Linked DNA regions of Salinivibrio kushneri. The protein of the gene in region 1 interacts with the protein of each later gene in a pairwise test. Links are inferred from orthologs where the notes say so. Each region holds a gene or a part of one and is shown in the gene's direction. Other genes may lie near its edges. The genes, in order: lpdA and odhB.

What was found.
Region 2: the proteins of lpdA (region 1) and odhB interact in binary tests that used the Escherichia coli proteins (3 or more experiments, as listed by UniProt). The link is inferred for Salinivibrio kushneri from one-to-one orthologs.

Annotation. Positions count from the first base shown.
Region 1 is NZ_CP114588.1:402,640-418,812, forward strand. What follows is about bases 12,010-14,880. They hold lpdA (dihydrolipoyl dehydrogenase), read left to right. Parts: upstream 12,010-12,668; coding sequence 12,669-14,093; downstream 14,094-14,880. Other genes in these bases: aceF (pyruvate dehydrogenase complex dihydrolipoyllysine-residue acetyltransferase), read left to right, coding at 12,010-12,483; N8M53_RS02090 (methyl-accepting chemotaxis protein), read right to left, coding at 14,226-14,880. Outside these bases: N8M53_RS02035 (type II secretion system F family protein), read right to left, coding at 1-511; type IV-A pilus assembly ATPase PilB, read right to left, coding at 521-2,203; N8M53_RS02045 (pilin), read right to left, coding at 2,211-2,660; nadC (carboxylating nicotinate-nucleotide diphosphorylase), read right to left, coding at 2,908-3,813; N8M53_RS02055 (ABC transporter substrate-binding protein), read left to right, coding at 3,973-4,968; N8M53_RS02060 (diguanylate cyclase domain-containing protein), read left to right, coding at 4,965-6,269; 1,6-anhydro-N-acetylmuramyl-L-alanine amidase AmpD, read left to right, coding at 6,294-6,842; pyruvate dehydrogenase complex transcriptional repressor PdhR, read left to right, coding at 7,079-7,852; aceE (pyruvate dehydrogenase (acetyl-transferring), homodimeric type), read left to right, coding at 7,942-10,608; more of aceF, read left to right, coding at 10,621-12,009; more of N8M53_RS02090, read right to left, coding at 14,881-16,139. UniProt on the Escherichia coli protein: Lipoamide dehydrogenase is a component of the glycine cleavage system as well as of the alpha-ketoacid dehydrogenase complexes.
Region 2 is NZ_CP114588.1:935,671-951,951, forward strand. What follows is about bases 5,530-8,508. They hold odhB (2-oxoglutarate dehydrogenase complex dihydrolipoyllysine-residue succinyltransferase), read left to right. Parts: upstream 5,530-6,404; coding sequence 6,405-7,613; downstream 7,614-8,508. Other genes in these bases: sucA (2-oxoglutarate dehydrogenase E1 component), read left to right, coding at 5,530-6,376; sucC (ADP-forming succinate--CoA ligase subunit beta), read left to right, coding at 7,720-8,508. Also shown: sdhC (succinate dehydrogenase cytochrome b556 subunit), read left to right, coding at 223-615; sdhD (succinate dehydrogenase, hydrophobic membrane anchor protein), read left to right, coding at 609-959; sdhA (succinate dehydrogenase flavoprotein subunit), read left to right, coding at 960-2,726; N8M53_RS04600 (succinate dehydrogenase iron-sulfur subunit), read left to right, coding at 2,741-3,451; more of sucA, read left to right, coding at 3,566-5,529; more of sucC, read left to right, coding at 8,509-8,886; sucD (succinate--CoA ligase subunit alpha), read left to right, coding at 8,889-9,761; zinc ABC transporter permease subunit ZnuB, read right to left, coding at 9,843-10,631; zinc ABC transporter ATP-binding protein ZnuC, read right to left, coding at 10,624-11,388; zinc ABC transporter substrate-binding protein ZnuA, read left to right, coding at 11,469-12,362; murein DD-endopeptidase MepM, read left to right, coding at 12,346-13,680; N8M53_RS04645 (AraC family transcriptional regulator), read left to right, coding at 13,869-16,281. UniProt on the Escherichia coli protein: E2 component of the 2-oxoglutarate dehydrogenase (OGDH) complex which catalyzes the second step in the conversion of 2-oxoglutarate to succinyl-CoA and CO(2).

The DNA of each region.
Region 1 (16,173 bases):
AGATCATGGCTTTAATCACTTTACTGCGAAGTAGTGCCTGCTTTTCACGGTATAGGGTCAGGCGAGCAAAGATCTCCGGCAGTTGCCCGGTTTGTTCGCCCGTTGCGACCAAATCGCAATAAAAGCGATCGAATAGGGGACTCGCGTGCGCCAACGCATCGCTCAAATTGGTACCCGCCTCGAGTTGCTGGCGGATATGACGCACCAGCAAGCGCATTTCGGCTTTGACCTGATTGAGCGCGATGAGGTTGAGGGCTTGTACGATGGGGATCCCAGACTCTAGCAGGGTGGTGAGATCGCGTGAAAACTGGGTGATATCCGCGGCTTTGGCTTTATGGCGGCGCTGCTGAAAACTCGATAGCCGGCGGCGAATGAGGCGAGTGGGGACAATGGATTGACTCGCTAGCTCTTGGCGTGCGTCTCGCTCGGTATAGGCGAACAATTGCCCTTTTTTTTCACCACGGGCGGCGGCCTGGCGCCAATGAAAAAGAAACAGGGTAGATTTGGCCATAAAGACTCCTTAGGCAAGCTGAATAACGCGGGTAAGCTCTTGGATGCTGGTGATCCCTTGGTTGAGTTTGGCAACCCCAGAGTCGGCCAATCGCCACATGCCTTCTTCGGTAGCCAGTTGGGTTAGCTCAATCGCGCTGGCATTTCGGTAAATGGCGCTGGCAACCTTTTCTGTTACGGGGAGCACTTCGTACACACCAGTACGCCCTTGATAGCCTTGATAGCACTGGTAACAGCCTTGAGAGTTAGCTTGGTACAGGGTGCTTGGGGTTAAGCTTGGGTAGAGGTTGGCTAAGTACTGAAGACGTGGGTCATCAGACGGGTGCGGCCGTTTACAAATCGGGCATAAACAGCGTACCAAGCGCTGAGCCACCACCAAGGTCAGTGAACTGGCAAGATTGTAGGGCGCAATGCCCATATGGGCTAAACGGGTGATGCTTTCGGCCGCAGAATTAGTATGCAGCGTCGATAATACTAGGTGACCGGTTTGCGCGGCCTTGATCCCGATTTCAGCGGTGTCGAGGTCGCGTATTTCTCCTACCATCACCACATCGGGATCTTGGCGCAAAAAAGCGCGGAGTGCGGTGGCGAAATCTAAACCGATGTTAGGATTAACATTGACTTGATTGATGCCTTCTAGCTGGATCTCGACCGGATCTTCGACGGTGGCAATATTGCGCTCAGGTTGATTGAGGTACCGTAGCCCACTATACAAAGAAACGGTTTTGCCACTTCCCGTCGGGCCGGTAAATAAAACCATCCCTTGCGGCCTATCCAATGCGTCTTGATAGCGCTGGCGTTGCCACTCAGTTAAGCCTAAATCATGCAGCGTCAATTGCTGCTGACCATTATCTAACAGACGAACGACTACTTTCTCACCCCAAATGGTTGGCAAGGTGGAGACGCGCATATCGACCGTATGATCGGCGGTGAGGGTCAGCTTAATGCGCCCGTCTTGTGGCAAACGTCGTTCGGCAATATTGAGTTGGGCTAAGATTTTGAGTCGGGTCGACAGCCGCCGCGAGACCCCCGCTGGAGGGTGAGCATAGGTGTGTAATAAACCGTCTTGGCGAAAGCGAATTCGATAGTGATGCTCAAAGGGCTCGAAGTGCACGTCGGAGGCTTTTTTGCGCACTGCATCCACCAAGATCTGTTGAATATAACGACTGATGGGCGCCTGATCGCTTTGTAACTCGACACTGTCTTCTTGTGGGCTATCGGTGACGGTTAGGGCCGCTAAGTCCTGATCACTGATGGTCATGCCATCGCCCGTGCCATCGATATCTGCACCATATAAATGACGCAAAGCGGCATCCAAATCCGGCTGACTAAGCACCACTAACCGGACATTGAGCCCAGTAGAAAAGCGAAAGTCGGCGACCGCTTCTTGGTTATCTGGATCACTGACCCCCAGTAATAGCTCTTGGCCTTGCTGGGCAAGCGGCAACACTTGGTGACGCTGAATCAAATCGCGCCTATCTAGGGCATAACAGGTGTCTTTATACGGGTACTGATGGCTTTCCGAAAAAGGCAGGTGATGCTGACTCGCAAGGGTGTGGGCGAGCGCGGTGGGGTCAACCCCAGCATCGAGTATATGCGCAAGACTGAGCGAGGTATTGTCGCCAATGCCCAGCATATCGCGCTGGGCATCAGTCAATAAACCGGCTTGATACAACGGAGCGGTTGGGATCATTGTCTGCTTATGCTTTTTTACATCCTTTAATCTCACCATCTTCGAAAGTTTCTTTCGTTGTGTATTTACATACCCAAGCAAAGTCGTTTTTCTCAAAGGTAATTATTGTCCCGTCAATAGAGCTATTTCCATTAAACGTGACTTTCAGCTCAGTCCCTTTGGCATTTTCGCCTTCTCCACCTTCTTCACTAGCACCTGAGACGGTGACTGTTGCTAGCTCTCCGAGATTCGTAGCGTCACCTAATTTTTCTCCAAATTTACTCGCTGTCGAGCCACTATTTTCATCCAAATAAAGATCTAACCGTGTAAGAAGAGCACGGCCTGATGCTAACCCTGAGTTAAATTCAGCAATTTTTTGTTTATTGACATAAGCGGGGACGGCGATGGCAGACAGGGCTGCGATAATGCCGACGACGATCAGTAACTCAATCAAGCTAAACCCTTGTTGCTTTTTCATCCTATTTCTCTCCTCTCAATGATGGTCGGCCGCCAACGCGGTGGCCGCGAGTGCAGCGACTTTACGCTTGTGAGCGCGGCGCGAAAAAGAGGGGAGAGATGAGTTTGAGACTGAAGGGTAAAAGCTGGATGTAACAGTATTTTTTTCTAATGTAGTGTTCGACTCACCACAAATTTTTTGCCACAAAAGAGCGATAAAAAGGCCGCCCATCGCGGGCGGCCTGGTCGAATCTGAGTGAGCGTACGTGTTATTGAAAACGCATGGATAAATCGAGTGCGGTCACGTGCTTGGTAAGCGCGCCCACAGAAATATAGTCCACCCCAGTAGCGGCGTATTCTGCCAACGTTTCAAGCGTGACGTTTCCTGAGACTTCCAACGCCACTTTATTTTGGTTCAGGGTCACCGCTTCACGCATCATCGGCACACTAAAGTTATCTAACATCACAATATCGGCCCCAGCGTCGATGGCTTGTTTGAGCTCATCCAGAGTTTCGGTTTCTACTTCTACCGGTTTATCAGGATTAAGCCGGCGCGCTGCTTTGACGGCGTTCTCTATCCCGCCACAGGCAAGAATATGGTTTTCTTTGATCAAATACGCATCAAAGACACCAATGCGATGATTATGACCACCACCGCAGGCAACCGCGTACTTCAGCGCACTACGCAGCCCCGGAATGGTCTTACGCGTGTCGAGCAATTTGGTGTGGGTGCCTTTGAGTGCTGCCACATAGGTTGCGACCTTACTCGCACATCCAGAGAGGGTTTGAATAAAGTTCATCGCATTGCGTTCACCGGTCAACAAGACACGCGAGGGTCCCTGTAAGGTACAAAGCGATTGGTTGGCGGTGATGGCGTCGCCGTCCTCGACATGCCACGTCAAGGTGACGTCGCCACCGAGCTGATGAAACACTTCATCCGCAAAGGCACGGCCACAGAAAACGCCATCTTCTCGGGTGATCAATGTCGCTGTGGATACCGAGTCTGCCGGGATCAGGCTGGCGGTTATGTCTTTACTGGCGTCGATCTCGCCACCCAGATCTTCTCGTAGGGCGTCGGTCACCGCGCGGGTCACATCGGCGCTGAGGTGAGAAGTGAGATAGGCCAGGCGGCGCTCGCTGTCATGGACAGCATGAAAAGGGGTTGATGTCATCATGGCTTACCGCGGTCATCAAAAAGTGGTCGAATGATAACGCTGGTGATAACGAAATGCAGCTTTTCTCTCTCGTTTCCTCACATTCGTCTATTTTTTTAATCATATTCTGTCTTTTAAATTGTCTACACTTTAGGCAGAAACAGTCAAAGAGGTGATGCCATGAAGCGAGGGTTAGCGCTGGTGGCCATGATAGCGATTGCGTTGATTGGTTTTCGTGCTTGGCAGCAACTAAGGCCACCGGTGTCCGAGCCATTATCGTCACTGACCATTGCGGTCTCGCTCACTCCCTTATCGGCACCGATTATTGTGGCTAAGGAGCAAGGTTTGTTTAAAAAGCAGGGTATCGATATGACCCTTAAGCCGGTTCATGGGGGCGTAAAGAGTTTTCAAACCTTAATGTCAGGGGAAGTGGATTTAGCCACTACCTCGGAGACGGTGGTGATGTTTAACAGTTTTGAGCGCGATGACTTTAATGTGCTAACCAGCTTTGTCGAATCAGATAACGACGTAAAACTCTGGTCTATTCGCCGTGAGATTAGCAGCTCGCTGGTGGACGCACTCGACAAGGCACGCGTGGGCATTGTTGCGTCGAGTGCCAGTGAATACTTCTTTGATTCTTTGCTGCAATTGCACGATATACCCAGAGCTCAGGTGGAAAAAGTCTACTATTCCCCTGAAACACTGCCCAAGGCGCTCCTCGATGAGGAAGTGGATGCGATAGCCATATGGGAGCCCTATGGCTATCAGCTACTCAAGCAGTCCAACCAGCCGGTGCAGTCGCTTGACAGTAAAGGCTTGCACAGCCTCTCTTTTCTACTGGTCAGCGATCGCTTACTCGTCAATAAGCAACACCAGGACATGCAACGGGTTGTCAGTGCCCTAGACGACGCGGTGAGCTTTATTCATCAGCACCCAGAACGGGCTAAGGCACAGGTCTCCGCGTACCTTGACATGTCAGACGATAAACTCAGTTGGCTATGGCAAGATTACTTATTCCGCCTTTCATTGAATGACTCATTGTTACTGCGGTTAAAAAACCAAGCGCGATGGGCGCAAGAGGCGGGTTTAGTGGAAGGGAACACTCCGTCATTCCGCCACATACTCAACCCAGGCCCCTTGGTTGAGGCCACGCAAAAAGTGAGTTTATTAGAATGAGGATTGGTCAGCAGCTCAGTATTGTTGTCTATGCCTGTACGGCGCTTACTTTTGTTACGCTGTTAATTACGGTGGAGCTTTTTTACAAGCAAAATCAAATCCAAGCACGGTTAGACAGTATTGTGGCGGTACACTCGCAGATTGATAGCTTGCGAGGCCGTTTATGGTTATATCGTCAATACCCCAGCACACAAACGCGCCAAGATGTACATCAGTCCACCAACGCATTGCGGGCGCAACTAAACAGTGATAAAGAGGCGTTACCGCCGCAGTCCGCGCAGTCGATTCGACTCGCGGCAAACAGCATTGACCGCTTATTGGGGATTACCGCTGATCAGCTAGATGGTAACCCCTCTGTGGATGACAGGCGTTTGATGCTGTTTTCGCGTTTTAATGTGCTGCTGCAGGCGATGAGTGAAACCGCTTTTTCGGTGCGTCAGCAAGTTATGCACCAGTCGGGGCAGCAACAGAAAACCCTACTGGTGGTACATGGTGGCGTACTGGTGGTGTTAGCCTTGTTGGTAACCATGTTTGTGACCAGCTTACGGCGGCGGCTAACGCACCGTCTAAAAGCATTGCATTCAACGATTACGCAAATCAAACAAGGTGACTTGACCACGGAATTAACCTTGACTGATAAAGATGAGCTGACTGAATTGGCTGATCATGTCAATGACATGAAACGTGCGCTGAGCCATACCATGGTGGACAAGAAACAGCTGAGCGAAGAAGTCGCACGGCAAACCCAACAGCTTCGCGAACAGCAGCATCAGCTTAAATTCCTTGCTGAACACGATGAGCTGACCGGTTTGTTCAACCGACGCGCGTTCGAATCGCATGTAGATGTGGCGTTGATGCGTGCTAACCGCGCGCAAACTAATGCCGCTTTACTGTTCATTGATTTGAACAACTTTAAGCAAGTGAATGACACCTATGGGCATGGCGTCGGTGATGAGTTGCTCAAGGTGGTCAGTCAGCGCCTAAAACAGTCCGTGCGCCGGTCTGATTTGGTTGGCCGCTTGGGCGGTGATGAGTTCATTGTCTGGCTGGATTTATTAGCGGACAAATCGGCGTTGAATGAAGTGATCACACGTATCCAAGACGAAATGCATGCTCCGATACAAGTTGCAGATACCTCGTTGTCATTGGCCATTAGTATTGGTGTGAGTTGCTTCCCAACGGATGGGCTTGAGCTGCAGCAGATGATGAATCAAGCCGATGCCGCTATGTATTACGCCAAAACCCATCCGTCAGCGCGCTGTTGCTTGTATTCCAATCTTCCAGCTGACCAGATAAAGTAGCGATTTTGCTCAAGCGGATCGGGTATGTCTTTTTCACAGATTGACAATCATTGGTTGGTAGGCGCGCGCGCTTGCCTGTCTCCTCATCATAACCAACGTCCGGATAGTAACGATATCTCCTTGCTGGTGATCCACAACATCAGCCTGCCGCCCGGTCAGTTTGATGGCCCCTATATTGAGCAGTTTTTTCAAGGGCACCTCGATCCGGCTGAACACCCTTATTTTGCCGAGATCGCATCGCTTCGCGTCTCTGCCCACCTACTGATCCGACGAGATGGAAGTGTGATCCAGTTTGTACCATTCAGTGCGCGTGCATGGCATGCTGGCGCTTCGTGTTTTGACGGTCGGCAGCAATGTAACGATTTTTCTATCGGTATTGAGCTAGAGGGCACAGACACACATCCATACACCGAACAGCAGTACCAATCGTTAGCGGCGATCACGCAGACGCTGATGCAGTACTACCCAGCCATTACCCGTGATCGAATCACAGGACACCAACATATTGCCCCAGGACGTAAAACGGATCCTGGCGCGGCGTTTGACTGGAAAAAGTTACACGCACTGATTTAAATGCCTATGGCGTTGACCGACACAAATGGTCTGACCAATTTTGAGGGGCTGAGTATTCGTGGCTGTCAGGCTAAAAATACACAGGTTTCCATGATGTCAATCAAAGTTCAGGTGGACAGAATACCCGCTGTCTGGTAACTTTAGGGATCAATAAAGTAATTGGTCTTACCAATTTACAATCAGTCAGTTTCTGCAGCTAAGCACCATGCTCTGGGTGCAGATGGTCAATAAATACAATGGCATATCAGCGAATTCGTCAACCTAAACTCTCGGATGTAATTGAAAAAGAACTCGAAGGCTTAATTCTGGAAGGGACCTTGTCTCCAGGCCAGAAGTTACCGCCTGAACGAGAGTTAGCGACGCAATTTGATGTGTCTCGCCCGTCAGTGCGCGAAGCGATTCAACGGCTTGAAGTGAAAAAGCTACTGACGCGCAAGCAAGGTGGCGGCACCTTTGTCAGTGAACGCCTTTGGCAACGCTTCTCTGAGCCACTGCTAGAGTTATTGGCGGACCATCCAGAAACCCAACTTGACTTACTGGAGTCACGACATGCCCTAGAGGGCATTTCTTCGTATTTTGCCGCACTACGGGGCACAGAAGAGGATTTTTCTCGTATAGAAGACTGTCATGATGCCATTCGTCAAGCGCAGAAAAACGGGGACTTAGAGGCAGAAGCATCGGCTGTGATGCAGTATCTCGTTGCCGTAACGGAAGCGGCGCATAATGTGGTGTTACTTCATATTATGCGTAGTCTCGCGCCGTTACTGGAACAGAATATTTTGCAAAATTTTGAGCTACTTTATCGCCGTCAAGAGACGGTGGAAAACGTCAGCCGACACCGAGCTGAGATAGTGGATGCGATTACCGCTGGTGAACCAGAAAAAGCCAGACAAGCGTCGCATGCACACTTGGCTTACATTGAGGAAACTCTGTTGGATCTTGGTCGAGAAGAAAGCCGTCGCGAACGGTCTCTACGTCGAATTCAACAACGCAAGGACGAGTTGGAGTAGCCTTATTCGCATCTATAGAAACGCGAAAGGCACTGCAGCTGCGACAACGTTTGTTTTGTACGAGTCAATCAACGAAAGGATAGATCGCCATGTCTGAAGTCATGAAACATGACGTGGACGCACTTGAAACACAAGAGTGGTTGCAAGCTCTTGAGTCAGTCGTTCGTGAAGAAGGTGTAGAACGTGCCCAGTTCCTTCTGGAGCAAGTATTAGGGCAAGCACGTTTAGACGGTGTTGACATGCCAACGGGCGTGACCACCAACTATGTAAATACCATTCCTGCTGATCAAGAACCTGCTTACCCAGGTGATGTGAATCTGGAACGCCGTATCCGTTCTATCATTCGTTGGAACGCAATCATGATCGTGTTGCGTGCGTCCAAGAAAGATTTAGAGCTGGGTGGCCACATGGCATCATTCCAGTCTTCGGCGGCATTTTATGAAACCTGCTTTAACCACTTCTTCCGTGCGCCTAACGAGAAAGACGGTGGCGACCTGGTGTATTATCAAGGTCATATTTCTCCAGGTATCTATGCGCGTGCCTTTGTTGAAGGCCGCTTGAGCGAAGAGCAGCTCGACAACTTCCGTCAGGAAGTTGATGGCAAAGGGGTGTCTTCATATCCACACCCGAAACTAATGCCTGAGTTCTGGCAGTTCCCAACCGTTTCTATGGGTCTGGGTCCCATCGCGTCTATCTATCAAGCGCGTTTCCTCAAATACCTCAACGGCCGTGGTCTAAAAGACACCTCTGAGCAGCGTGTTTACGCGTTCCTCGGTGACGGTGAGATGGATGAACCAGAGTCACGCGGTGCGCTATCATTCGCGGCGCGTGAAAAACTGGATAACCTTTGCTTTTTGATTAACTGTAACCTGCAGCGCCTTGATGGCCCTGTAATGGGTAACGGTAAAATCGTTCAAGAGCTGGAAGGCCTCTTTAAAGGCGCTGGCTGGAACGTGATCAAAGTGGTTTGGGGTTCCGGCTGGGATAAACTGCTGGCCAAAGACACCTCGGGTAAATTACTGCAGTTGATGAATGAAACCATCGACGGTGATTACCAAACCTTCAAATCAAAAGATGGTGCCTACGTGCGTGAGCACTTCTTCGGCAAGTACCCAGAAACAGCCGCCTTGGTTGCGGATATGACTGACGAAGAAATCTTTGCGCTTAAGCGTGGTGGCCATGAGCCATCAAAACTGTTTGCGGCCTTTAAAGCGGCCCAAGAGTGCAACGATCGCCCAACCGTTATCCTAGCGAAAACCGTTAAAGGCTATGGCATGGGTGAAGCGGCAGAAGGCAAAAACATCGCGCACCAAGTGAAGAAAATGGACATGACTCATGTTCACGCTATGCGCGACCGCCTTGGCCTGCAAGACTTGCTGTCTGATGAAGACGTACAAAACCTGACGTACCTGAAGCTGGAAGAAGGCTCTGCCGAGCACGAATACCTGCATGCGCGCCGTAAAGCCCTGCACGGTTACACGCCGCAACGTCTGCCTAACTTTACTAAAGAGCTGACGCTGCCAAAACTGGACGACTTCTCCGCATTGCTGTCTGAGCAAAAGCGTGACATCTCGACCACCATGGCATTTGTGCGCTCTTTGAACGTACTGCTGAAAGACAAAAGCATTGGCAAAAACATTGTGCCTATCATTGCCGACGAAGCACGTACTTTCGGTATGGAAGGCCTGTTCCGTCAAGTAGGTATCTACAACCCACACGGTCAGACTTACACCCCAGAAGATCGTGGCGTGGTGTCTTATTACAAAGAAGACCAAGGCGGCCAAGTACTGCAAGAAGGGATCAACGAGCTAGGCGCGATGTCATCGTGGGTAGCGGCAGCGACCTCTTACAGCACTAATGATCTGCCAATGATCCCATTCTACATCTACTACTCAATGTTCGGCTTCCAACGTGTTGGCGACATGGCGTGGATGGCGGGTGACCAGCAAGCGCGTGGTTTCCTATTGGGTGCTACTGCCGGTCGTACTACCCTGAACGGTGAAGGCCTACAACACGAAGACGGTCACAGCCATATTCTGGCGAGCACTGTACCTAACTGTGTTTCTTACGACCCAACCTTCGCGTACGAAGTGGCAGTGATCATGCAAGACGGTATCCGTCGTATGTACGGTCCTGACCAAGAAAACATCTATTACTACCTGACGCTGATGAATGAAAACTATCATCAGCCAGCCATGCCTGAGGGCGCGGAAGAAGGTATCCGTAAAGGTATCTACAAACTAGAAACCTACACGGGCGACAAAGCGAAAGTTCAGTTAATGGGCTCTGGCACCATCATGACTGAAGTGCGCAAAGCGGCGAAACTGCTTAGCGATGAGTTCGGTGTGGCGTCTGACGTATACAGCGTGACTTCGTTCAATGAGCTGGCACGTGACGGTCAAGATGTCGATCGCTTCAACATGCTAAACCCAGATGCAGAAAGCAAAGTGCCTTACATCCAAACCGTGATGGGCACAGAGCCAGCGATTGCTGCTACCGACTACATGAAGAACTACGCTGACCAAGTTCGTGCGTTTGTCCCTGCTGAATCTTATAAAGTGTTGGGTACAGACGGCTTTGGCCGCTCTGACAGCCGTGAAAACCTCCGTCGTCACTTCGAAGTGAACGCAGGTTATGTGGTTGTTGCGGCACTTAATGAGCTGGCTAAGCGTGGCGATGTTGATAAGAAACTGGTAGCTGACGCTATCAAGAAATTCGACATCGATACCAACAAAGTAAACCCGCTGTTCGCGTAAGAGGCTGAAATAATGTCAATCGAGATTAATGTACCTGACATCGGTGCGGATGAAGTAGAAGTGACTGAGATCCTTGTCAGCGTGGGTGACAAGGTTGAAGAAGAGCAGTCGTTAATCACCGTTGAAGGTGATAAAGCATCCATGGAAGTCCCTGCATCACAAGCGGGTGTGGTCAAGGAAATTAAAATTGCCGAGGGTGACAAAGTCACCACCGGCTCTTTGATGATGATCTTTGAAGCGGAAGGCGCTGCACAAAGCGCGCCAGCGCAAGAGGCGGCACCTGCTGCTGCCCCAGCAGCCGCATCAGAAATCAAAGAAGTGCACGTGCCTGATATCGGCGGCGATGAAGTTGAAGTGACCGACATCATGGTGGCGGTAGGCGACAGCGTCGACGAAGAGCAATCATTGATCACCGTTGAAGGCGACAAAGCCTCAATGGAAGTGCCGGCACCGTTTGCGGGTACCGTTAAAGAGATCAAGATTGCCTCGGGTGACAAAGTGTCAACTGGCTCTCTTATCATGATGTTTGAAGTCGGCAGCAGCGCCTCTGCTGAGGCGCCTGCACAAGCTGCACCTGCGGCCCCAGCCGCGTCGGAAAACAAAGACGTAAACGTTCCTGACATTGGCGGTGATGAAGTCGAAGTGACTGACATCATGGTCGCTGTAGGCGATACGGTTGAAGAAGAGCAGTCACTGATCACCGTTGAAGGCGACAAAGCGTCAATGGAAGTCCCTGCACCGTTTGCAGGTACAGTTAAAGAGATCAAAATCGCCGCGGGCGATAAAGTGTCTACTGGCTCGCACATCATGGTGTTCGAGGTGGCGGGTAGCGCACCCGCAGCGGCACCTGCTGCAGAGGAAAAATCTGCGCCTGCGCAAGCACCAAAAGCGGAAGCCCCAGCAGCAGCTAAAGCTGACGCCGGTAAAGACGAGTTCGTCGAAAACAAAGAGTACGCCCATGCGTCACCTGTTGTTCGCCGTCTTGCGCGTGAATTCGGTGTTAACTTGGCGAAAGTCAAAGGTACTGGCCGTAAAGGGCGTGTACTGAAAGAAGACGTGCAAGGCTACGTGAAAGAGGCGCTGAAGCGTCTTGAGTCTGGTTCAGCGTCTGGCTCAGGCGACGGCAGCGCACTTGGCCTGCTCCCTTGGCCGAAAGTGGACTTCAGCAAATTCGGTGAAACCGAAGTGAAGCCACTGTCTCGCATCAAGAAGATCTCGGGTGCGAACCTGGCACGTAACTGGGTGATGATCCCGCACGTGACCCAGTGGGATAACGCTGATATCACTGAAGTGGAAGCGTTCCGTAAAGAGCAAAACGCGATCGAGAAGAAGAAAGAGTCGGGCATGAAGATCACCCCATTGGTGTTCATCATGAAAGCGGCGGCTAAAGCGCTGGAAGCTTTCCCTTCATTCAACGCGTCACTGTCTGAAGACGGTGAAAGCCTGATCATGAAGAAGTATGTCAACATCGGTATCGCGGTTGACACACCAAACGGTCTGGTTGTGCCTGTCTTTAAAGACGTCAACAAAAAAGGCATTCACGAGCTGTCTGAAGAGCTGATGGTGGTATCGAAGAAAGCTCGTGCCGGTAAGCTGACGGCGTCAGATATGCAGGGTGGTTGCTTTACCATCTCTAGCCTAGGTGGCCTCGGCGGTACGGCATTTACGCCAATCGTTAATGCACCAGAAGTGTCTATCTTGGGTGTGTCTAAGTCAGAAATGAAGCCAGTATGGAATGGTAAGGATTTTGAGCCTCGCTTGATGCTGCCGCTGTCGCTGTCTTACGACCACCGTGTGATTGATGGTGCCGAGGGTGCGCGTTTTATTAGCTACCTCAACGGCCTACTGTCTGATATTCGCCGTTTGGTACTCTAATCGCAATACCAACAACCCGACTGACCGGTTAAAGGTCGGTCGGGAATTGTTGTGCAGCTCACAGGCTATGGGTTTTTATTTTTCAGCCCATTAACATGGCTGTAAACTGTGGCTCCCAGATACCCACAACAATAAAAAATTACCGCTCTTAGCCTGTCAGGGAATAAGACTATAACGAGGTCAGAATGAGTAAAGAAATCAAAGCGCAAGTCGTCGTCCTTGGCGCTGGTCCTGCTGGATACTCCGCCGCTTTCCGCTGTGCCGACCTAGGTTTGGAAACCGTATTGGTTGAACGCTACAACAACCTTGGCGGTGTGTGTCTAAACGTCGGCTGTATCCCATCTAAAGCCCTACTTCACGTTGCCAAAGTGATTGAAGAAGCCAAAGCCATGGCCGAGCACGGCGTGGTATTCGGCGAACCACAAACCGATATCGACAAGATCCGTTCTTGGAAAGATAAGGTCATTGGTCAACTGACTGGCGGCTTAGGCGGTATGGCCAAGCAGCGTAAAGTGACAGTCGTCAATGGCACAGGCCGTTTCACTGGCGCCAACACCCTGTTAGTCGAAGGGGAAGAAAACACCACCATCAATTTTGATAATGCCATCATCGCGGCCGGCTCTCGTCCTATCGAGCTGCCATTTATTCCGCATGATGACCCACGCATTTGGGACTCCACCGACGCCCTAGAGCTCAAAGAAGTACCCGAGAAAATGCTGTTAATGGGTGGCGGTATCATCGGCCTAGAAATGGGAACCGTGTACCACGCACTTGGCTCACAGGTTGATGTAGTCGAAATGTGCGATCAGGTGATCCCTGCGGCAGATAAAGACGTGATCAAAGTCTTTACTAAGCGTATCAGCAAGAAGATGAACCTCATGCTGGAAACCAAGGTGACTGCGGTAGAAGCCAAAGAAGACGGCATCTACGTCACCATGGAAGGCAAGAAAGCCCCAGCAGAGCCTGTGCGCTATGACGCTGTCTTGGTTGCTATCGGCCGTAGCCCGAATGGCAAGCTGCTTGATGCGGGCCAAGCGGGTGTTGAAGTCGACGATCGTGGCTTTATCAATGTTGATAAGCAAATGCGCACCAACGTGCCGCACATCTATGCGATTGGTGACATCGTGGGTCAGCCTATGCTGGCGCACAAAGGTGTACACGAAGGCCATGTGGCTGCAGAGGTTATCTCAGGTAAGAAGCATTACTTCGATCCAAAAGTGATCCCATCGATTGCGTACACTGAGCCAGAAGTGGCGTGGGTCGGCAAAACCGAGAAAGAGTGTAAAGAAGAAGGCATTAACTACGAAGTGGCGACCTTCCCATGGGCGGCTTCAGGTCGTGCGATTGCGTCTGACTGTTCAGACGGCATGACTAAGATGATCTTCGATAAAGACACCCACCGTGTGATCGGTGGTGCGGTTGTTGGTACTAACGGTGGTGAACTGTTAGGCGAGATTGGCCTTGCTATCGAGATGGGTTGTGATGCCGAAGATGTCGCATTGACAGTACACGCTCACCCAACCTTGCACGAATCGGTTGGTTTGGCTGCAGAAGTGTTTGAAGGCTCAATCACTGATATGCCTAACCCGAAAGCGAAGAAAAAGAAATAAACCACGCGTTTATATTTTTCTGACTCAGCCCCGCAATGCGGGGCTTTTTTGTATCTGTGAACCCGTGTAGATCGTGAACAAAAAAGCGGGCCAAGGCCCGCTACGTGCGTTGGTCGGTAGCATCGCAATGGTTTAGAGCTTAAAGCTCCCTACCAAAGTATCAAGACGTTTGGAAAGATCGCGCAGTGACTCACTGGCTTCTGCCATGGTATTGGCAGTATCAGCGGTTTGCTGCGAGCTGTGGTTAATCTCTTCGATATTTTGGTTAATGTCGTTGACCACGGTTGACTGCTCTTCAGTCGCGGTAGCCACTTGGGTGTTCATGTCCGAGATTTGCACAATTTGCTCGTTGATTGCATTGAGCGATTGTGAGGCCTCATCGGAAGCATTCACCCCTTCAGCGGTCATGGTGCGGCTTTGCTCCATGGCATCCACCGCGTTGCGCGCTTCTTGCTGAAGACGGTCAATCATGGTCTGGATTTCGTCGGTGGAATCAGAGGTACGGCTGGCCAAACTGCGTACCTCATCGGCAACAACCGCAAAGCCGCGTCCTTGTTCGCCGGCTCGCGCCGCTTCAATCGCCGCATTCAGCGCCAGTAAGTTGGTTTGCTCGGAGATCCCGCGAATCACATCCAAAATGCCGCCGATCGAATCGGTGTTTTCAGCCAAAGCACTGATCACTTTCGACATATTTTCCATGTCATCAGCCAGTCGAGCAATGGTATCCCGTGCCTGGGTCACCACGCCTTGGCCACTTGCCGCATCATCAGAGGCTTGGTTGGCGGCACTGGCAGCGCTGGCCGCATTGCCTGCAATCTCATTGACGGTGGCCCCCATTTCATTGATGGCGGTGACCACTTGCACCGTACGATCCCGCTGATACTCGCTTTGTGATTGGGTGGCGCCGGCTTGTGATGACACTTGCTCGGCCGCACTGCGTAACTCGCCACCGGTACGGGCAACGTCTGAGACCAAACGATGGATTTTCTCGACAAAGCTATTAAAACCAGAGGCCAGTTGACCAATCTCATCTTGGCTGTTGATATCTACACGTTGGCGCAAGTCCCCTTCACCTTCACCAATCTCACGGAACACATTGGCCACGTATTGGATCGGTTTGGTAATGGTCGCAGCGAGCCATACGGCAACGACGATAAAAATGAGACCGACGACGACCGATACCATCAGGATTTGATTACGCGTTTCATTGAGAGGTGCGTAAACCTCTTCGGCAGGGACATCTGCAATAACAAACCAATCCATGGAGGGCACATAACTGGATGCGAGCAGCACTTCTTCACCATTAATGCTGGTGTCGAGCAGGTTAAAGTCACCTTTTTGCAGCAAGCTGCGGGCTTGACCACCATAAATATCGCTTAAGGTTTGCTCGCCCATCAGATTGGTGTCGCGGTGCAGTTGCACGAGACCGTCAGCGTTGACCAAGAAGACAAAACCAGACTGTTCAATTTTAAACTGATTCAAAAAGCGGGTCATGTCCTCCAGCGAGCGTGAGAAACCGGCCAATCCTTTACCATTCAGCTGTTGGAAGTTGACAAAGAGCTTGAGTTCGCCATTTTCTTCTTGGAAAACTTGGGCCATGGTGGCATTGCCGCTATCGAGGAAGTTGTAAAACCAACTATCCTTTTCACGCGTTAACACTCGCAAAAAACCGTTTTGGTTCCAATATTGCCCAGTATTGCGGTTGGCAATGGAGGCATCATTCAAACCGTATTGCTCACGTAATACGTTGAGCTGTTTGATCACGCGGTTTTCTTCTGCGGGCGTAATATCTTGGTTGATGATATCTAGCATCACAGGGTTAGAAGCCAGCTGACGTGCAGCGGATTGTAGTTGGTTGACCTCACTATCAATGGTATCTCTAAACTGGGTGAGGGTGGTGGGAAGCTCATTTTCTAACAGGCGCTTTTCCATGATGTCGCGTGCTTGGCTCAAGCTCATGTAACTGATGATGGCGGTGGAGGCGATCACCGCTGAGACAAATGCCAGCACGAGTTTTTGTTTAATCGTGAGTTGCTTTAGCTTCATGCCCTTCTCTCTATTTGGTCTATTAACAGACGAT
Region 2 (16,281 bases), 530 kb from region 1 along the record:
GTCTGTTACGCCACGTATACTTTTTCGAGGTCTCTGGGCAAATCAGTATCCTAGGGCGTTTAGGGGCTCAAACACCTTTCCTAACTGACGTGATCCATTCGCCAAGAATTGCAGTTATAAGCAATAAGGTACATGAAGCGCGTTACGCAGATGTTGCAGGTCTTACGCTTTGAGTACTGAGGTTCAGAGAGTGTAATAACTATAAATGCTCAATGGAGCTGAGTGGGCAATATCGTGAAAGAAAGAAAGTCAAGACCCGTAAACCTCGACCTCCAGACGATTCGTTTTCCGATAACAGCGATTGCGTCTATATTGCATCGAGTGGCAGGTGTCATCACCTTTGTCTCGATCGCCATCCTCCTATGGCTGCTTAGCCTCTCTCTCTCTTCTCCTGATGGATTCCAATCCGCTGCTGCGATTGTCGATAGCTTTTTCGTCAAACTGATCCTTTGGGGTATTTTGACCGCGCTTGCTTATCACATTGTCGGTGGCATCCGTCACTTAATCCAAGACATGGGTTATTTTGAAGAGCTTGAGTCAGGCGCGCAAAGTGCGCAGGTTGCATTTGTTATCACCGGCGTATTGTCTGTGTTGGCGGGGGTTTTAGTATGGTAACGAAAAACATCTCATCGGTCGGGCGCAATGGCGTGCACGACTATGTGCTGATTCGCGCCACTGCGATTCTCATCACACTTTACACACTTTATATGGTCGGTTTTGCCGTTTTTGGCCCTGAGATTACGTATGCCTCATGGACAGCCTTTTTCGGCCAGACCAGTACCAAAGTCTTTACCATGTTAGCCCTGGTCTCCGTGCTGATTCACGGCTGGATCGGAATGTGGCAAGTATTGACTGACTATATTAAGCCAGCCTTGCTGCGTGGCATGTTGCAACTTGGCGTTGTGGCGATGCTACTGATCTACGTTTTCGCCGGTTTCTTTGTATTGTGGGGTGTGTAAGTGAGTATTCCAGTTCGCGAATTTGACGCAATTGTTATTGGCGCAGGCGGTGCAGGTATGCGCGCCGCACTGCAAATATCTGAGCAGGGCCTAACTTGTGCACTGTTATCGAAAGTGTTTCCAACCCGCTCCCACACCGTGTCTGCGCAGGGCGGTATTACGGTAGCACTGGGTAACTCGCACAAAGATAACTGGCAGTGGCACATGTACGACACGGTGAAAGGGTCAGACTACATTGGTGACCAAGACGCCATTGAGTACATGTGTAAAACGGGCCCGCAATCAGTGATTGAGCTAGAGAAGATGGGGTTACCTTTTTCTCGGTTTGAGAATGGGTCCATTTATCAGCGTCCGTTTGGCGGCCAGTCTAAAGAGTTTGGTGGCGAGCAAGCTGCACGCACCGCGGCGGCGGCTGACCGAACCGGGCACGCACTGCTGCACACCTTGTATCAGCAAAATATTAAAAACAAGACCACCATCTTCTCTGAATGGTATGCGCTTGACTTGGTGAAAAACCAAGACGGTGTGATTGTTGGTGCGACCGCCATGTGTATGGAAACGGGCGAGATTTGCTACTTTAAGTCTAAGGCAACTGTGCTGGCGACAGGGGGAGCGGGTCGTATCTATCAGTCAACCACCAATGCTCACATCAATACCGGTGATGGCGTGGGTATGGCGCTGCGCGCCGGCGTGCCCATGCAAGACATGGAAATGTGGCAATTCCACCCCACAGGCATTGCTGGAGCGGGCGTATTGGTCACAGAAGGTTGCCGTGGCGAAGGCGGTTATCTGCTCAATAAAGATGGTGAGCGCTTTATGGAGCGTTACGCCCCCAATGTAAAAGATTTGGCAGGGCGTGACGTGGTGGCGCGTTCGATGATGATCGAGATTCGAGAAGGGCGTGGCTGTGACGGCCCATGGGGTCCACACCTCAAACTGAAGCTCGATCACCTTGGCAAAGATGTGCTCGAGTCTCGTCTACCCGGTATCCTTGACTTGTCGCGTACCTTTGCGCACGTCGATCCTATCAAAGAACCGATTCCGGTGATCCCAACCTGTCACTACATGATGGGGGGCATTCCAACACAAGTGTCTGGCCAAGCAATCAAGCAAGACCCGCTCGGCAATGACATTGAAGTACAAGGTTTGTTTGCCTGTGGCGAGATTGCGAGTGTTTCTGTTCACGGTGCCAACCGCTTGGGCGGCAACTCATTGCTCGACTTGGTTGTGTTTGGACGCGCGACCGGCCTGCATCTTGGCGAGACACTCGCTGCGCAGGTAGAAGCGCGCGATGCGAGCGAGTCAGATATTGAGGCGTCACTGGCGCGTGTTAATCGTTGGAATAGCACCCAGCAGGGTGAAGACCCGGTTGAGATCCGCAAAGATTTGCAGGCTTGTATGCAAGAAAACTTCTCTGTGTTCCGAGAAGGCGAGGCGATGGAAAAAGGACTGAAAGAGCTGAAGGAAATTCGTGAACGCCTTAAGTCGGCGCGTCTTGATGACACGTCAACCGAGTTCAACACCCAGCGTGTCGAATGTTTGGAGCTGGAGAATTTGATGGAAACCGCATACTCAACAGCGGTATCAGCTCATTATCGTACTGAAAGTCGTGGCGCACATGCGCGTTTCGACTACCAAGATCGCGATGATGAGAACTGGCTATGCCACTCCATCTATAACCCAGAAACCGAAGCTATGTCGAAGCGCGACGTCAACATGGCGCCAGTGCACCGTGAGGCTTTCCCACCGAAAGTCCGCAGTTACTAAGGGGGTCGAGAACGATGAATGTTAAGTTTTCTATCTATCGCTACAACCCAGATGTAGACAATGCGCCATACATGAAAGACTACACGCTGGATGTGCCTGAAGGGTCTGACATGATGCTGCTGGATGCACTCATTCAGCTTAAAGAGCAGGATCCAACACTGGCTTTTCGTCGCTCGTGCCGCGAAGGTGTCTGTGGCTCTGATGGCGTCAACATGAACGGGAAAAATGGTCTTGCGTGTATTACGCCACTATCCTCACTGATGGATAAGTCGGAAATCGTGATTCGTCCATTACCAGGCTTACCGGTTGTGCGTGACCTCATTATCGATATGGGGCAGTTCTATGAGAACTATGAGCGCGTCAAACCTTACCTGATGAACGATGAAACGCCACCTTCGCGCGAGAACCTACAAGCGCCGGAAGATCGCGCTGAACTAGACGGTTTGTATGAGTGCATCATGTGTGCATGTTGTAGTACCGCATGTCCTTCATTTTGGTGGAACCCTGACAAATTTGTCGGCCCAGCCGGTTTGCTTGCTGCATATCGCTGGTTGGCGGATAGCCGTGATACAGCGACCGAAGAGCGGTTATCTGATCTAGACGACGCTTTTAGTGTCTTCCGTTGCCACGGGATCATGAACTGTGTCAGTGTATGTCCAAAGGGACTGAACCCAACTAAGGCAATTGGGCACATCAAGTCTATGCTGATTCAGCGCGGCGTTTAAAACGCACAACCAATAACGTAGATAAAAATGCCCCGTCCTCGGACGGGGCTTAATAACAGGTAACCCGGCCTCAGACCGGTGTTTGGATAAATAACTAGTGGTTAAGGGATAACAATGCAAAATGGCGTGATGAAGGCTTGGATAGAGTCTTCTCATTTGGCTGGCGCCAATGCAACGTACGTAGAAGATCTCTACGAAATGTACCTCAGTGACCCGGAGTTAGTTGATCAAGAATGGAGAGCGGTCTTCGACCAGCTACCAGTGGTGAGTGACACCGCGGTAGAACAACCCCACTCTCGTGTTCGTGATTACTTTCGACGCTTAGCTACCGATACATCGCGTGCAAGTGCTTCAGTCAATGATCCAGACGTAGACGCGAAACAAGTTAAAGTTCTCCAACTTATCAATGCTTTCCGTTTCCGCGGCCACCAACAGGCCAGCCTAGATCCTCTCGGATTATGGAAACGTAAACCTGTACCTGATCTGTCGCCTGCTTTTCACTCTCTCAATGAGCAGGATTTCAACGAAACCTTCAATGTCGGCTCATTTGCGATTGGCAAAGACAGTATGCAATTGGGTGAGCTGTATGATGCACTGGAAAAGACCTACTGTGGGTCTATCGGTGCTGAATACATGCACATCACCGATACCGAAGAAAAACGTTGGATCCAAGGTCGTTTGGAGTCTGTGGTTGGTCAGCCGCAGTTTACCGAGCAAGAGAAACTGACCTTTTTGGAAGAGCTGACAGCGGCCGAGGGGCTTGAGCGCTATCTGGGCGCCAAGTTCCCAGGTGCCAAGCGATTCTCTCTTGAAGGTGGGGACTCTCTGATCCCGATGCTCAAAGAGCTGATTCGCCACGCAGGTAGCGAAGGCGCAAGAGAAGTAGTTGTGGGGATGGCTCACCGTGGCCGCCTCAACGTGCTGGTTAATGTGCTAGGTAAAAAACCTTCTGAGCTGTTCGATGAGTTTGCGGGTAAGCAAGACGAGAGTTGGGGCACTGGCGATGTGAAGTATCACCAGGGTTTTTCATCTGACTTCGCGACACCGGGCGGTGATGTGCATCTTGCCTTGGCGTTTAACCCATCGCACCTTGAAATTGTCAATCCAGTGGTGATGGGGTCAGTACGTGCTCGTCAAGACCGTTTGGAAGATAATACAGGGTCAAGTGTGCTGCCGATCACCATTCATGGTGATGCCTCTATTGCGGGCCAAGGGGTGGTTCAAGAGACCTTTAATATGTCTCAGGCGCGAGGCTTCCAAGTCGGCGGCACCGTGCGCATCGTGGTCAATAACCAAATCGGTTTTACCACGTCAAACCCAGCTGACTCGCGCTCGACGCAATACTGTACTGACATCGCCAAGATGGTGCAGGCACCGATTTTCCATGTGAATGCGGACGATCCTGAGGCGGTTGCCTTTGTATCGCGCTTGGCGCTCGATTTTCGCAATGAGTTTAAGCGTGATGTGGTCATTGACTTGGTTTGTTACCGTCGCCACGGCCACAACGAAGCGGATGAGCCCAACGCGACTCAGCCGATGATGTACCAAAAGATCAAAAAGCATCCTACTCCGCGTAAGCTTTATGCCGATGTACTGGATCAACAAGGCGTTGCGAACCTCGAAAAAGCCACTGAGATGATCAATGAGTATCGTGATCTTCTTGATAGTGGTGAGTGTGTGGTGAAAGAGTGGCGCCCAATGGTGTTACATTCTGTCGACTGGACGCCCTATCTAGGCCACGATTGGACGGTAGAGTGGGCGAATAAGTTCGATGCGAAGCGCCTGAAAGAGCTGGGCCATCGCATTTGCCAGTTGCCGGATAGCCATAAACTCCACAGCCGTGTTGCCAAGCTCTACAAAGATCGCAAAGCGATGGTAGAAGGCGAAAAGATGGTTGATTGGGGGATGGCAGAAACCTTGGCTTATGCCACCTTGGTTGATGATGGCAAACGTATCCGCATTACCGGTCAAGACTCAGGCCGCGGCACCTTCTTCCACCGTCATGCGGTGCTTCACAACCAAGAAGATGGCAGCACGTATTTGCCACTTGCGAATATCCATGACAAACAAGGACCATTCGAGATCTTCGATTCCGTATTATCGGAAGAAGCGGTACTGGCGTTTGAGTACGGCTACGCCACCGCTGAGCCAGGCGGTTTAACCGTGTGGGAAGCACAATTTGGTGACTTCGGCAATGGTGCGCAAGTGGTGATTGATCAGTTCATCAGCTCTGGTGAACAAAAATGGCGCCGGATGTGCGGCCTGACCATGCTGTTGCCGCATGGCTATGAAGGGCAGGGCCCCGAGCACTCGTCAGCACGTTTAGAGCGATATCTGCAACTGTGTGCTGAGCAAAACATGCAAGTTGTGGTGCCTTCAAGCCCTGCGCAGGTTTATCACATGTTGCGCCGGCAAGTGGTGCGCCCCATGCGTCGTCCTTTGATCGTTATGTCACCAAAATCGCTGTTACGTCACCCGTTGTGTGTGTCTAACTTGGAAGATCTGACCGATGGTGACTTCATGCCTGCCATTGGCGAGATGGATGACCTTGAGCCAAGCAAAGTGAAACGCGTCGTGATGTGCTCGGGCAAAGTCTATTATGATTTGCTACAAGCACGCCGAGAGCAAGAAATTGATGATGTTGCCATTATCCGTATTGAGCAGCTTTATCCATTCCCTCTGGATGCGGTTAAAGACGCGATTGCGCCTTATAGCAATGCGAAAGACTTTGTTTGGTGCCAAGAAGAGCCACAAAACCAAGGGGCTTGGTACAGCAGCCAGCACAACTTCCGTGCAGCCTTACCCAAAGATGCCACGTTAACCTATGCCGGACGCTCGGCATCGGCATCACCAGCGGTAGGTTATATGTCTGTACACCAGAAACAACAAAAAGCGTTAGTTCAAGACGCTCTGACCCTAAAGTAAGAACTAGAACATTAAGGATAAATACGATATGACAATCGAAATTCTGGTTCCCGATTTACCCGAATCTGTGGCTGACGCAACCATTGCCACATGGCACAAACAGCCAGGTGACTCGGTAACCCGTGACGAAGTACTGGTTGATATTGAAACAGATAAGGTCGTGCTGGAAGTGCCTGCCCCCGCTGATGGGGTGCTGGAATCCATCATTGAAGATGAAGGGTCAACCGTATTAGCGAAACAAGCTATTGCGAAAATTAAAGAAGGTGCCGTCGCAGGCGAGCCAACCAAAGATGTCCCGGCGCAATCAGAGTCCTCACCGGACAAGCGTCATACGGCTTCTCTTGAGGAGGAGACGAATGATGCATTAAGCCCAGCCGTGCGCCGTCTGCTTGCGGAGCATGACCTCTCTGCTGACGCAGTGAAAGGCACAGGTGTGGGTGGACGCATCACGCGAGAAGATGTTGAAGCACACCTTAAGAGTCAGCCTGAGCAGGGTGAGCAAAAAGCACAAAGCCAAGATGTGCCACCCGTGGCTGAACGCGGTGAGAAGCGTGTGCCGATGACGCGCTTGCGTAAACGTGTTGCTGAGCGCTTGTTAGAGGCGAAAAATAGCACTGCGATGCTCACTACGTTCAATGAAGTGAATATGAAGCCCATCATGGATCTGCGCAAGCAATATCGTGACAGCTTCGAAGAGCGTCATGACATCCGCCTCGGCTTTATGTCTTTCTATGTGAAAGCGGTCGTAGAGGCCTTGAAACGTTACCCAGAGGTTAATGCGTCCATCGACGGTGATGACATCGTTTATCATAACTATTTCGATGTCAGCATGGCCGTATCCACACCGCGTGGTCTGGTGACGCCTGTGCTTCGCGACTGCGACAAACTAGGCTTTGCGGACATTGAAAAGGGCATTCGCGAGCTGGCGATCAAAGGTCGTGATGGGAAGCTTACCGTTGATGAACTGACAGGCGGTAACTTTACCCTAACTAATGGCGGTGTATTTGGCTCATTGATGTCAACACCGATCATTAACCCACCTCAAGCGGCCATTCTCGGCATGCACAAGATCCAAGACCGCCCGATGGCGGTGGATGGCAAGGTAGAAATCTTGCCGATGATGTACCTGGCGCTTTCTTATGATCACCGTTTGATTGACGGTCGTGAGTCAGTAGGCTTCTTGGTGACCATCAAAGAACTTCTAGAAGACCCAACACGTCTGCTTCTGGACGTTTAATGGCTTTCCCTCGTGTTGGCGGGGGCGGTCATTTTGAGGGGACGGAGGTCCCCTCATTTGGAAAGCACAAATACACAATAATGGACACTAACACGGATAGAACATCATGAATCTGCACGAATATCAGTCAAAGCAGCTGTTCGCTGAATATGGTCTACCAGTTTCAGAGGGCTATGCTTGCGATACTCCACAAGAAGCTGCTGAAGCAGCCGATAAAATTGGCGGAAACAAATGGGTAGTAAAATGCCAAGTCCACGCAGGTGGCCGTGGTAAAGCGGGTGGCGTAAAACTAGCCAACTCCAAAGAAGAAATCCGCGAGTTTGCGCAACAATGGCTAGGTAAAAACCTGGTTACCTTTCAAACCGACGAAAACGGTCAGCCAGTAAGCAAAATTTTGGTTGAATCATGCACGGATATTGCCAAAGAGCTTTATCTGGGTGCCGTTGTCGATCGCGGTTCTCGTCGTGTTGTCTTCATGGCGTCGACGGAAGGCGGTGTTGAAATCGAGAAGGTGGCGGAAGAAACCCCTGAGCTTATCCATAAAGCATCGATTGATCCGCTCGTTGGGCCTCAGCCATACCAAGGCCGTCAACTGGCGTTTAAGCTGGGTCTAGAAGGCGAACAAATCAAGCAGTTCACCAAGATCTTCGTTGGCATCGGCCAGTTGTTTTTGGACAAAGATGTTGCTCTGGTCGAAGTTAATCCGTTAGTGATCACTGACCAAGGCAACCTGCACTGTTTGGACGCTAAATTGGCGATTGATAGCAACGCTGTTTACCGCCAGCCAAAAGTTCGAGCAATGCATGACCCCAGCCAAGAAGACGAGCGTGAAGCGCACGCCGCACAGTGGGAACTCAACTATGTTGCGCTCGATGGCAATATTGGCTGCATGGTTAACGGTGCGGGCCTTGCAATGGGCACCATGGACATTGTTAATTTGCACGGTGGCAGTCCGGCCAACTTCCTCGATGTGGGTGGCGGCGCGACCAAAGAGCGTGTAACAGAAGCGTTTAAAATCATTCTGTCTGACAGCAACGTAAAGGCTGTCTTGGTGAATATCTTCGGCGGTATCGTGCGCTGCGACTTGATCGCAGATGGCATTATTGGCGCAGTCGAAGAAGTTGGCGTTAAAGTTCCAGTGGTCGTCCGCCTCGAGGGAAATAATGCTGATGTAGGTGCCAAGAAACTGGCCGATAGTGGTTTGAATATCATTGCGGCAACATCGCTAACCGAAGCCGCTCAAAAAGTCGTTGCTGCCGCGGAGGGTAAATAACAATGTCAGTGCTGATTAATAAAGATACCAAAGTAATCTGCCAAGGGTTTACGGGTGGACAAGGTACCTTCCACTCAGAGCAAGCTATTGAGTATGGAACACAAATGGTCGGCGGTGTATCACCTGGTAAGGGCGGTACCACGCATCTAGGTTTGCCTGTGTTCAACACGGTGGCTGAAGCGGTTGACGCAACTGGCGCGACGGCCTCGGTGATTTATGTGCCAGCGCCATTTTGTAAAGACGCTATCTTAGAAGCGATCGATGCGGGTATTGAGCTGATTGTATGTATTACGGAAGGTATCCCAACTCTGGATATGCTGGAAGTAAAAGTGAAGCTGGACCAAGCAGGCGTGCGTATGATTGGGCCTAACTGTCCAGGTGTTATCACGCCGGATGAGTCTAAAATCGGCATTATGCCGGGGCATATTCATCAGTCTGGCAAAGTGGGCATTGTGTCACGTTCAGGCACATTGACGTATGAAGCAGTCAAACAAACCACTGACGAAGGTTTTGGCCAATCTACTTGTGTTGGTATTGGTGGCGATCCTATTCCAGGGTCTAACTTTATCGACATTTTGGAGATGTTCGAAAAGGATCCATCGACAGAAGCGATCGTGATGATTGGTGAGATTGGGGGCACCGCTGAAGAAGAGGCGGCGGCTTATATCAAAGCCAATGTCACAAAACCCGTTGTGGCTTATATTGCGGGTGTGACCGCGCCTCCAGGTAAACGCATGGGGCACGCGGGGGCGATTATCTCAGGTGGTAAAGGGACCGCTGACGATAAATTTGCTGCCCTTGAAGCAGCGGGTGTCACGACGGTTAAAAGCCTGGCTGATATTGGTAAAGCATTGCGCGAGAAAACAAGCTGGTAAGCCAGACAAGGTAATCGCATAAACAAAAGCCGCTCATATGAGCGGCTTTTTGATATAAAAAACATATTAAGTGGTTAGGGCTTAGTGCGATCGATTCGGCAATAACTGCGCCAACATAAAGACACTGGCTGCCGCAACCACCACAGATGGGCCAGCGGGTGTATCATAAAACCAAGAGCCTGCCATGCCTAGCATCACCGCAGCCATCCCAATGAGGCTAGCAAACGAGGCCATTTGCTCTGGTGTTGAGGCGATGCGCCGTGCCGTTGCCGCGGGAATGATTAGCATAGAGGTAATAATTAATGCCCCGACAAATTTCATTGCCAGCGCAATGACCAAACCAATCAGTAGCATCAATAACAGCCGCAGTTTGTCTACTGCAATGCCTTCCACCTTGGCAAGCTCTTCGCTGACGGTCATCGATAGCAGTTGTTCCCAGTAGTACGCCAACAGGCCAAGTGTTAGGCAGGCACCGATCGCCAACCATGTAAGATCAGCAAACGAGACCGCCAACAGATCGCCAAACAAATAGGCCATCAGGTCGACGCGCATGTTATCTAAAAAGCTCACCGACACTAGCCCCAAAGATAGGGCACTGTGAGCCAATATGCCTAACAGGGTATCGGTTGAGACCAAGTGCTGACGCTGTAGTCCCACCAATAAAACCGCCAAGAGTAAGCAGGTGATCACAAGGGCGAGGTTTAAATCGATTTGCAACAGAAACCCTAACGCTAAACCGAGTAGTGAGGCGTGAGCCAGTGTGTCGCCAAAGTAGGCCATACGTCGCCAGACCACAAATGAGCCCAAAGGGCCGGCAATGGCAGCGATCAACAAGCCGCCCATAATAGGGGCCAATAAGAACTCAATCATGATGGTGCTCTTGGTGTTCGCAGCTTACAGGTTGCCCTGCAAGATCATGTTTATGATGATGGTGGTGATGGTAGAGCGCCAGTTGCTCACTGGTTTGACGACCAAACATCGCCACATAAGATGGGTGCTGCGAGATGGCATCGGGTTCACCCGAGCAGCAGACATGATGCTGCAAACAAATCACTTCATCAGTTTTGGCCATCACTAAATGCAAATCATGTGAGACCATGAGCACTGCGCAACCTAGGCTGTCACGTAGTTGACTAATCAGGCTATACATTTCTAGCTGACCACTGACATCGACGCCTTGCACTGGCTCATCCAGTACCAGGACATCTGGGTGCTTTAAAATAGCCCTTGCGAGCAACACGCGTTGGGTTTCACCGCCGGACAGGGTATGCATATTCGCATATTGTAAGGATTCGGCATTGACCGTTTGTAGGGCGTGGCTAATTTGTGCATTAGTATAGCGCGTTCCCAGACGAATAAAGCGATCAACCGTTAGTGGCAGAGTTTGATTTAACTGCAACTTCTGAGGCACATAACCGATTTTTACGTCTCGGGCTATTTGTACTGTGCCGGCGCTCGGCTTAACTAAACCGATCAGTGCTTTAACAAGCGTCGATTTCCCTGCGCCATTGGGGCCGATTAGCGTGGTGATTTGCCCACGCTTTAGTTGCATTGAAACCTTATCCAGCACATGGCGGCCATTGAAGGTCACCGTCACCGCATCGAGCGAGACTAGCGAATCAGTCATAGTGAAAAAAGCATTGTGAATTGGAATTGTTATATTATAACATTTATCGCCAATGAGAAAACATAAGAATGAGAGGAAAGATGACGGCGCGTATTATTGGGGTATTTATTGCACTACTATTGGCATTGCCCGCGCATGCCACGTCGGTAATGACATCGGTTAAGCCATTACAGCTGATCGCGGCTGGGCTTGTGACTCAAGACGACAGCGTGGATGTATTGTTGCCGCCGGGGGCGTCACCGCATAGCTATGCCCTAAAGCCATCGGACATACGCGGTTTAAATCAAGCGGATGTGACGATTTGGGTGGGACCCGAACTAGAGTTGTTTCTCTCCAAGCTTTTGGCGGATAAACCGTCGGTATTGACCTTGACGCAAGTCGAGAATATGCCTTTGCGCCATTTTGATGGTGGTCACCATCATCATGGACACGATCATGGCGAGCATAATATTGACCCGCACCTTTGGCTGGGGCCAGAAACGACTCGAGTGGCGGCACAAGCCATTACAGAGGCACTGATTGAAGCCGCTCCCGGTAAAGCAGAGCTATACCAGGCCAACCTGGCTCGCTTTAATGACAAGCTCGATCAAACCGTTGCCGAGATTCAGCAAGACCTCGCCACCCGTATTCAATCAGGATATTTCGTCTTTCATGATGCCTATGGTTATTTTGAGGATGCGTTTGGCCTCGAAAAAACGGGACATTTTACGGTTGATCCAAGTCAAAAGCCTGGGGCGAAAACCCTGGTGACGATTCGCCGAGGTTTGCTTAATCATGATGCGACCTGTATCTTCACTGAGCCGCAGTTTAATCCCGCACTGATTGATGCTGTGACACGACATAATGACGTCAATGTGCTTGCTTTGGATCCATTGGCGACATCAATTCCGGTAGCACCTGATAGCTATCAGGTGTTTTTAAAAGATTTAGGAAATCGTTTCACACGTTGTTTAAAGCATGAAACTACTGACTAACTGGCTCGCTGTGACAGCCAGACTTCCTCGCCAGCACAAGCTGGCCCTTGCGTCATTATCTCTTTTGGTTGGCGCTGCCCTGATGTGGCAGCCCCATCCTTTTTCTCCCAAAGAGCGGCAATCGTTGCCGGCGGTCAATCAACGCCAAGCACCGGCGACAGTGGATCACAGTGAACCGATTGAGCAAGGCATGGATGCAAACGATCCTGCCTTGAGTGTGCCTGAAGACGCGCTCGAGCAAGACATCACATCTGAGGCGCCGCGTGTCCATCACCACACCGTCGCGGCAGGGGATACACTCGGTGAGATCTTCTCACAGTATGGTCTCGCTATCGGCCAGCTCTACCAAATGCTGGATGTGAACGATAAAGCCGGCGATATTCGCCGCGGACAAAAAATGGAATGGCAAGTTGACGAAGAAGGTCGACTGCTGACGTTCACCGCTTATCAATCGATTAAATATCGCGACTATTACCAGTTCGAACAAGGCACTGTTGACTATCAGCGTTTGGAAACCAAAGGCGAGTTTGAGAGTGTGACTTTGATTGGACGGGTGAACAGTAGCTTTTATCAGCAGGCGCGCCAAGCTGGACTCACCCCTAATCAGATTCAAAATCTGGTCTCAGCACTACAGTGGCGGTTTGACTTCGGGCGTCAATCTCGTCGCGGCGACCAATTTGCGGTACAAGTAAACAGAGAGTTTATTGACAATAAACCCGTGTCATCGGGTAAGGTCACGGCCATGCTCTACAAATCGGGAGGTCGAGACATTTTTGTTTATCGCCATAATGATGGACGCTTTTATGATCAGAAAGGGCAAAGCCTTGACCGCGCGCTCCGTCGTTATCCTACCGCCAAGCGCTATCGTATTAGCTCATCGTTTAACCCACATCGTAAACACCCGATCACAGGGCGTATTTCACCGCACAATGGTACTGACTTCGCGACGCCAATCGGCACCTCAGTATTGGCTGCCGGTGATGGTGTTGTCGTCAAAGCGCGCAAACATCGGTTAGCGGGTAATTACGTGGTGATAAAGCATGGACGAGAGTATTCAACGCGATACTTACATTTAAACCGGATTTTAGTGAAGCCGGGCGATCATGTGTCGATGGGACAGAGAATCGGATTAAGTGGTAATACCGGTCGTTCGACAGGGCCTCATCTTCATTTTGAATTGCTCAAATATGGTCACCCGGTCAATGCGATGAAGGTGCCGCTGCCTGAAGCGCACCCTGTGCCTAGTGGTGAGCGTAATGCGTTCCAGCGTCAAGCTAAACGTGCACATCAGGCGTTGGCGCAGCGATTAAATGGGTAATGGGTATCAATTATGTGAGGCCTAGCTCACATTTAGGGTTGCAGGGTTTTATTTAGAGGCAGGTCGCAGGACACTACGCAACTGAATCCTGCAACCTGTCTCTCTTCTCGTACATGAAACGCCGATGTCTCTGTTTGTTATGGCTGGCTCTCATCTTTCCTTGCCTACCTTTGCAGGCGCATGATCCCTTGCTCACATCGTTTCAATCATACGGCGGTCTTAATGGCCTAGGTGATGTTCGCGATGTGGCGGTGCAGTCATCTGGTGGTATGTGGCTGTTGGATAACCAAGGGCGCATTCACTTTTTTGATGGCCATCAGCGCCATCCACTCAACGATGCCCTGACGTTGCCTGATGAAAAGATCTTGACCATTGCTTATGCTCACCAAGCGCTTTGGATGGCAGGGAGGCAACATGTTTATCGTTTCCAACCTAGTACCAATACGCTTACCGCTTTCCCATTGCCCGATGCCGTTGCACAGACACGCGCTGAGCATGCGCCTCGTTCCCCCCAATCGCCTCGGCTGGCGACGATCAATAATACGCTATGGCACATTCAAAGCGGTCAGATAAGCGTCTATCAACGGGAAGATAAGGCCTTTCATGTGTGGCGAACGGGTCCGTGGCGTGCTGATAACGTTTGGTTCACTGCGGGCCATCGACTGTTTGCGGTCGGGACAAGCTTATACCAACTCAGTGACGCGGGTGTGCGTCAACTGACACGCTTTTCTACGCCGATTACAGCGATCACGGCGAAACAAGACAGAGCCTGGATCAGTACCGAAAAGCGTGTTTATCTACTGGCATTATCGGGCGATCAAGTAAAAGCACAACACGTGTTGAATACTCGTGGAGGCTACCAAAGAATGACGGTCGGCTCGGGCGGGTTGTGGGCCGCCAATCATGAGGGATTATTTCGACTTTCCCTAGACGGTGTCGCGACGCCCGTTTGGAAGCCAGGCTATCAGGGAATTGCAGGTCGAAACGTCACGTTTTTATGGGGAGATTTTGATGGGGGAATTTGGTTTTCAACCGATCAGGCTACACGTTATCGTGCCCCGGGCCAGCGTTGGATCACGCATCAACACCGTGCGTTTCCCAGCGTGTTTACCCATGGTTTTATGGCGCAAAGTAACCCTTGGGGGCTAGAGGGAGACAGTTGGCGTGATTTAAGTGGGGATCGCACTGTACCGTCGACCCCGGACGCAAGTGGTAAATATCTCAGTGCCACCCGAGACGCTCAGCGCCTTTGGTGGTCAACACCGTCAGGTATAAAAGGGGTCAACACGCAAACAGGGGCAAGTATCACCGTGCCCGATCGGTTGGCAACGTTGCCCGCTGAGCATCTATATACTGATGCCGAGGGCACAATCTGGTTATCGGTTGACGACCAGGTGATGCGCTATTGGCCGGACACACAGACGTTAGTTAGTTATGGCACGAGATGGCAGACTCATCACGCGGGTAAGGTGTTAGGCTTTTACGATGATGGTCGCGGCAGTGTTTGGATCCGAGATCAGAATGGATTAACCCGTTACCGAGAGGGGCATTTTACGTCGATACCTTTGGAAAAAGACCGACTGCCTGTGCAGGATATGTATACCGATGAACGAGGTCGTTTATGGCTCACCAGTGCGCGCGGTGTATATCAATACGATCCTAGCGCTGCAGAAGCCGCATCATTGGTTTATTTGTCGCTACCCGATGAGCGATTCCACTGTGTCACTGGTAACCGCGACGGCGTATGGGCGTACAGTAACCAAGCATTGGTACACATTGCCCCGCGAGGGTTTGTGCGCACATTTCGCCTTCCATCTGATGCAGACAAAGTGGCCTGCTACGCGACCCAACCCCATCAGCTCACTCTGCTGGCAGGGGATTATACCTATCAGATAGATACTGACCAATTGGCGTTCTCTCTGCGTAAACCGCCCAGTGTCGTGGTTGGCGCTGTTTGGCAGCAACATAAGCGTTGGCGTATTGGCCCTCGACAACAAACAGCGGTGACCTTACTAGAACGAAGCCCCGCTCACTTAGCGTGGGGAAGTTGGCCACCAGAGCGACAAGTGACACGGGTCCATTACCAGCTCGTGCCCTATCAGCACGCTGGGCAGGCAATGGCTGACAAACTGGCTGCTTGGCAGCAAACCGGCAGCGATACGATTTCCTTGGCCAATATGGTGGGGGGGCACTATCAATTACGTATTGCCATTCCGCGTGATGGTGCGTCTCACACCGTGTTAGATATCTCTGTCTCTCTCCCTCTGTTGCCTCATATTATCAATGGCATAGTATTAGCCTGTTTTGTGAGCGTAGTCCTTTCTGCTGTTGTATTAGCCCTTAGACAACGTCATTTATCGGCTTCACACCTGGATACATCGAGCGTGCCTACATCCGACTCGCTGGATGAAATCTCGGATGTTACATATCCTATCGGATTTGAATCGCCCTCATCGGTGGCGCTGGCTTCAGACCACGCCAATCAGCGATGGACAGCCGAGTTTGAGAAAGTTATCGCGGCCAAGTATCAAGATCCTGACTTTTCAATGGCTCAGGTAGCAAGCGCGTTAGCGATGTCTGAGCGCAATTTGCAACGTAAGT